3 regions of the Paraburkholderia sp. UCT70 genome follow, and region 3 is predicted to be linked to each of the others. Evidence: predicted binding sites of a transcription regulator. Region 3 holds the regulator's gene; each other region holds the start of a gene.

Region 1 (2,269 bases), 1.8 Mb from region 3:
GATTTTCTGCTGTCGTCTTCGTCGGACCGGCCCGGCTTCTCTTCGCCGGATTGGCGGCGCGAGCGGGTGTAGGTGACTTCGGAGGGGATTGGGGAATCGAGTCCGGAGGAATCCCGGCTGGACGACGCTGCAGCGGGCGCAGACCGCGTACGCTGCGGGCCGCGGCTCGCGGCGCGGTCATGTGCGTCGAACGATTCGAACGGATCGCCGGACTCAGGCGATCCGTCCGCCGCGTCGCGCGGGCCGTCTGGATAGCGTCCGGAGTCGAAACCGGACAGCGGCCGGCCTTTGCGTATCACTTGATGCTTACTCTTCTTCGCCCGCGACTTCAGCGTCCGCGCCGGTCACGGCGTTCGCCATCGCGGTGACGCCCAGCGATTCGCGGATACGGTTCTCGATTTCCCGAGCGATGTCCGGGTTTTCGCGCAGGAATTCACGCGCGTTGTCCTTGCCCTGACCGATGCGCTCGCCGCTGTAGCTGTACCATGCGCCGGCCTTGTCGACGATCTTCGCCTGCACGCCGAGGTCGATGATTTCGCCCTGACGCGAGATGCCCTCGCCGTACAGGATGTCGAAAATCGCTTCACGGAACGGCGGCGCCACCTTGTTCTTGACGACCTTCACGCGGGTTTCGTTGCCGATCACTTCGTCGTTCTTCTTGATCGAACCGATGCGGCGAATGTCCAGACGCACCGACGCGTAGAACTTCAACGCGTTACCGCCCGTGGTGGTTTCCGGGTTGCCGAACATCACGCCGATCTTCATGCGGATCTGATTGATGAAGATCACGAGGCAGTTCGTGCGCTTGATCGTGCCGGTCAGCTTGCGCAGCGCCTGCGACATCAGACGCGCCTGCAGACCCGGCAGCGAGTCGCCCATTTCGCCTTCGATTTCCGCCTTCGGCACCAGCGCCGCGACCGAGTCGATCACGATCATGTCGATCGAGCCCGAGCGCACCAGCGCGTCGGCGATTTCGAGCGCCTGTTCGCCGGTGTCCGGCTGCGAGACCAGCAGGTCGGCGACGTTCACGCCGAGCTTGCCCGCGTATTGAATGTCCAGCGCGTGTTCCGCGTCGATGAACGCCGCGGTGCCGCCGAGCTTCTGCATTTCGGCGACGACCTGCAGCGTCAGCGTGGTTTTACCGGACGATTCCGGACCGTAGATTTCGACCACGCGGCCGCGCGGCAAACCGCCGACGCCCAGTGCGATGTCGAGGCCGAGCGATCCGGTGGAGACCACCTGGATGTCTTCGACTGCCTCACCTGCGCCGAGCCGCATGACCGACCCTTTGCCGAACTGCTTTTCGATCTGCGCGAGCGCGGCGGCGAGAGCCTTGCTCTTTTCAGCAGTCAGTCCAGCCGAGCCTTTCTTGCTTTCTTCCATGAATCGTCCTTTGCTATGATGAACGGCGTCTGAGGCAGGTGTGCACCCGTGGTTCCACTCGAATTGAGCGGAGTCTCCAGGACATCACACGAAACGCAGACACTGTATAAAAAAACAGTAGTTTTGGCAAGCGCGATTGTGATGTGAACGCGCATTTTTACTGTCGCGTCGCCCCAACTACCCACAATAATGTTCGGAGACCGCTGCGCACCGGGGCAACCCCACGGTGCCGGCAAAGCCAGGCTGGCGCATCATGCGAATTCTGATTGCCGAAGATGACAGCATACTCGCGGACGGTCTGGTTCGATCACTCCGCCAATCGGCCTATGCGGTCGATCACGTGAAAAGCGGCGTGGAAGCCGATACCGCGTTGTCAATGCAGACGTTCGACCTATTGATCCTCGATCTGGGCCTGCCCCGCATGTCCGGGCTCGAGGTGCTGCGCCGCCTGCGCGCGCGCAATTCGAACCTGCCCGTGCTGATCCTGACCGCCGCCGATAGCGTCGACGAACGCGTCAAAGGCCTCGACCTCGGCGCCGACGATTACATGGCCAAGCCCTTCGCGCTGAACGAACTCGAAGCGCGCGTGCGCGCGCTGACACGGCGCGGCGCGGGCGGCGGCCCGACCGTCGTGCGGCATGGCTCGCTGTCGTTCGATCAGGTAGGCCGCATCGCCTACGTCAACGACCAGGCGATCGATCTGTCCGCGCGCGAGCTCGGGCTGCTCGAAGTGCTGCTGCAACGGATAGGCCGGCTGGTCTCGAAAGAGCAGCTCGTCGACCATCTATGCGAATGGGGCGAGGAAGTCAGCAACAACGCGATCGAAGTCTACGTGCACCGGCTGCGCAAGAAGATCGAACCGAGCGGCGTGCGCATCATCACCGTG
Region 2 (2,269 bases), 1.4 Mb from region 3:
CGTCAGCAGTTCGTATGCCACGTTGGCTTCCTGCAGCACAGCGATGTCTTTCGCGGCGCCGTCGAACTGCTGTTGCGTGCGAAATACCTGCAGCGTGCCGCCGGTGCGGCCTTCGTACTGGATGCGGGTGTCGGCGCGCAACGCCTGCAGGCAGTCGCGGCTGTATTCGGCCAGCCGCACCATACGGCCCTTGTTCACCGCATAGCGCGGCGCCGTGCAGTTCTGCAGCATCTGCCTCATCCATTGCAGTTGGAACGCGGTGCCGTCGAGGCGAATCGCTAGCGGCGCGTGCTTCTGGAACATCCACTTGACGGCCTTCAGCGGGACGCCCGGGGCGGCCCACGGCGAAGCGTAGCCCGGCGAGATCTGGCCCGCGTTGGCGAAACTGGTTTCGAGCGCCGGGCCGGCCTCGCGATCGATGACGGTCACTTCATGACCGGCGCGCCCGAGGTAATACGCACTCGTCACGCCGACGACGCCACTGCCCAAAACGACGACTCGCATAGATGCTCCAGATATCCAAAAATTGAGTGAGGGCAAGGCGCTCGCCGGAGCTTCGATCTGATTCGATTCGGCGAGCTGCAACGTGAGGTGAAATACCGTTTGCCCAGTGTTAACCGCTATACTATTGGCAGTGAGACAGGTTTTGTTATCGTATTTTCATCATTTTTAGAAAAAACACCATGCGTACCCAGCGCCAGCCCGTGCGGGCTCTCGACAAGCTCGATCACAAGATCCTGCGGCTCCTGCAGCAGGACGGCCGTATGGCGATGAAGGACCTGGCGGAGCAGGTCGGTCTGTCGGTGACGCCGTGCATCGAGCGCGTCAAGCGGATGGAGCGCGACAGCGTGATCACCGGCTACTACGCGCGCGTGAACCCGGCCGAGCTGGGCGCGGCGCTGCTCGTGTTCGTCGAGATCACGCTCGATCACAAGAGTGGCAACATGTTCGACCTGTTCCGGCGCGAGGTGCAGAAGATCCCCGAGGTGCTCGAGTGCCACCTCGTGTCGGGCGATTTCGACTATCTGATCAAGGCGCGCATCGGCGAAATGGCCGATTACCGCAAGTTGCTCGGCGATATCCTGCTGCAGCTGCCGGGCGCGGTGCAGTCGAAGAGCTATGTGGTGATGGAGGAAATCAAGGAGACGCTGACGATCGCGGTGGGCGAGTAGGTGCCGGTTCACTGAGGGGTTCGACGCGCATCAAGCGACCAACGAAGTGCTCGACAAACGGCGTAAATACTGTATATTTATACAGGTGTTTTGCGCCGCTTTCCTTTGGCGCTTCCTGTTTGCGTTCGCTTTGCGTGGCCCGCCGTGGATGACCCCGACACCCCTGACATTCCCGAATTTCCGATCGCGCCGCCGGCGCCTCGCAAGGGGCGCGGCGCCGTCACGAACCTGCAAGGTCGCTACGAAGTCGACCAGCGCGAAACCGTCCACGACGGCTGGCAGACGGCCGACGAAGACGGGGAGCCGAAGGTCCTGCGCACGCAGGTGTTCGAGGAGCGCGCAAAAACAATCCTCACACGCAATGCGTCGCCGGACATTCCGTTCAATGTGTCGCTCAATCCTTACCGGGGCTGCGAACACGGCTGCATCTATTGCTTCGCGCGGCCCACGCACAGCTACCTGGGCTTGTCGCCCGGGCTCGATTTCGAAAGCCGCATCTACGCGAAGATCAACGCGCCCGAACTGCTCGAGCGGGAACTGTCGAAGAAATCCTATGTACCCGAGCCGATCGCGCTCGGCGTCGCCACCGATGCATGGCAGCCGGCCGAACGTGACTTGCGTCTTACGCGTCGTGTGATCGAGGTGCTCAGCGAGCGCAACCACCCGTTCGCGGCGATCACCAAATCATCGCTGATCGAGCGCGACATCGACCTGCTTGCGCCGATGGCCGGGCGCGGGCAATTCATGGCGGCGATCACCATCACCACGCTGGACGCCGACATCGCGCGCACGCTCGAACCGCGCGCTGCGACGCCGTCGCGCCGGCTGCGCACGATCCGTACGCTCAGCGAGGCGGGCATTCCAGTCGGCGTCAGCATCGCGCCGGTGATCCCGTTCGTCACCGAACCGGATATGGAGCGCGTGCTCGAAGCATGCGCCGAAGCGGGCGCCAGCAATGCGAGCTATATCGTGCTGCGGCTGCCGTGGGAGGTCGCGCCGCTGTTCAAGGATTGGCTGGGCGCACATTTCCCGGATCGGGCCGAGCGCGTGATGAGCCGTGTGCGCGACATGCGAGGCGGCAAGGATTACGATTCTTC
Region 3 (2,269 bases):
CGGTTGATGCTCGGCGTACGCCCACGCGGCCAGATAATTCCAGCGCGCGCCGCCCGAGGTCTTCGGATTCGGCGTCACGATCGACACGCCCGGTTTCACCAGATCGTCCCAATCCTTGATGTGCTTCGGGTTGCCCTTGCGCACCAGAAACACGATCGTCGACGTGTACGGCGATGCGTTGTCCGGCAGACGCTTTTGCCAGTTCTTGTCGACGAGCCCCTTGTTCGCGATCGCGTCGATGTCATAGGCGAGCGCGAGCGTCACGACGTCGGCCTGCAGTCCGTCTAGCACCGAGCGAGCCTGAGCGCCCGAGCCGCCGTGCGACTGCCTGAAGGTGACGGCTTCGCCGGTCCTGGCCTTCCATTCCTTGCCGAATGCCTGATTGACGTCCTGATACAGTTCGCGCGTCGGATCGTAGGACACGTTCAACAGCGAGGTGTCGGCGTGCGCGACGCCGCTTGCGCCCAACATGCCGAGCGCCCCCGCCGCGCCGACGGCGAGCGCCGCGATCAGTCTTCTGGTTCGAGCCGCAAGCCCCGTATGCCGATGGTTCATTTCAATTTTTCTCCGCGTGATGTCCGCTGATGAGCGTCTGGTGTTGTTCTGCGTCGCGGTCACGTGCACATGAGCGCCAACCGGAGGCCAGTCTATCGAAGCGCCTTCATCATTAAAAATAATGTTTCTTCATTTTTTAATACTCAAAAGTGGTAACGACAGATGCTCCGGCTGTTGGAACGCCGAAAACGCCGTCGTGTCGCCGATAAACGACGTCCCAGCGCGACCCTTGCGCCGAACTTAAAGTAAAGCTTGAAATGCGCCGAATACTGTATAAAAATACAGTCACCTGTTCATACATACAGTGGCTATGACAAAACTCACCGCACGACAGCAGCAGGTTTTCGATCTGATCCGCCGCGCGATCGAACGCACCGGCTTTCCTCCCACTCGCGCGGAAATTGCCGCCGAACTCGGGTTCAGCTCGGCCAATTCCGCGGAAGAACATCTGCGCGCGCTGGCGCGCAAGGGCGTGATCGAACTCGCGGCCGGCGCGTCGCGCGGCATCCGCCTGCTGTCCGGGCAGGAGGACGCGCCGTATCAGTTCACCCTGCCGCATGCGGGCCTGATGCAGTTGTCGTTGCCGCTGATTGGCCGGGTCGCGGCGGGTAGCCCGATCCTCGCGCAGGAACATATCTCGCAGCACTACGCGTGTGACCCGGCGCTGTTCTCGAGCAAGCCCGACTACCTGCTGAAGGTGCGCGGCCTGTCGATGCGCGACGCGGGCATTCTCGACGGCGACCTGCTCGCGGTGCAAAAGCGCACCGAAGCGAAGGACGGCCAGATCATCATTGCGCGGCTCGGCGATGACGTGACGGTCAAGCGTCTGAAGCGCCGGCCGAACGGCATCGAACTGATCGCCGAAAACCCCGATTACGACAACATCTTCGTGGAAACCGGCTGCGCCGATTTCGCGCTCGAAGGGATCGCGGTCGGGCTGATCCGCCCCAGCGAGTTCTGATCTTTCGCTGTCGCCGGAACGCTTGCGCCGGTTTGTCCAACCCAAGCCGCATTTACGCCCGCATCTACGCCGCACCGCCTGGAGAGATTCATGGAACGCCTTGCCCTCCTGTTGCCCTTTCGCCAGTTCGGCCGTCTGCGCCATCTGCGCAAGCTCACGCCCTGCGCGCTAATCGAGGCGCCCGCTGCGCGCACGCCGTCGCTGTTCGACGCGACTGCCGAAGCTTCCGGTCTGCCGTCGTCGTTGCCGGCGTTCGCGCGCGTGTCGCTGAATTCGGCGCTGAACATCGCCGAGCCCGCGCGTCGCGCGCCGGTGCGGGTCTATCATGGACCGTCGCGACTGATCATGGTCGGCACGGTCGACGCCGTATGCCGTATGATCGATCGTTGCATAGCCGACGAAGCCAACGTGCACGGCGCGGTGTTCGAAGCGTGAGCGAATCCTGAGTACGCATGCAACAAGCACTTCGGATGTTCAGAGATTCGCGCGGGATGGGATCGTTTCGACCTCGCCGTGGTCGACGTTAGATCATCACTGACGTGGAGTCCCATTCGATGACAATTCGGAAACGCACACAGGGCAGCGCCACCCGGCCGCTGCTGATCACGCTGATCGTGGTGATCGTGATTGCCGCGCTGGGCTTTATTTATGCGTCACCGTATCTCGCGGTGAACAATCTCAAACGCGCCGCCGATGCGCGTGACGCGCAAACCGTCAATCAGTATGTGGACTTTCCTGCGCTACGCGATAGCC

What was found. Region 3 encodes LexA, which represses DNA repair genes until DNA is damaged. Its sites were predicted from a motif close to ACTGTATNNNNATACAGT; they were not measured.
Region 1: the regulator LexA is predicted to act here: its motif matches at 1,485-1,502, upstream of recA (recombinase RecA).
Region 2: the regulator LexA is predicted to act here: its motif matches at 1,241-1,258, upstream of OKW41_RS35720 (PA0069 family radical SAM protein).

The regions. Positions count from the first base shown of each region.
Region 1 is NZ_JBNPVZ010000004.1:2,591,842-2,594,110, forward strand. It holds partial or broken gene recX (recombination regulator RecX) at 1-299, opposite strand, end outside; gene recA (recombinase RecA) at 307-1,383, opposite strand; gene OKW41_RS37630 (response regulator) at 1,637-2,269, shown strand, end outside.
Region 2 is NZ_JBNPVZ010000004.1:2,196,543-2,198,811, reverse strand. It holds gene OKW41_RS35730 (D-amino acid dehydrogenase) at 1-504, opposite strand, end outside; gene OKW41_RS35725 (Lrp/AsnC ligand binding domain-containing protein) at 684-1,172, shown strand; gene OKW41_RS35720 (PA0069 family radical SAM protein) at 1,317-2,269, shown strand, end outside.
Region 3 is NZ_JBNPVZ010000004.1:819,754-822,022, reverse strand. It holds gene OKW41_RS29395 (sulfate ABC transporter substrate-binding protein) at 1-555, opposite strand, end outside; gene lexA (transcriptional repressor LexA) at 866-1,516, shown strand; gene OKW41_RS29385 (hypothetical protein) at 1,607-1,951, shown strand; gene OKW41_RS29380 (DUF2939 domain-containing protein) at 2,071-2,269, shown strand, end outside.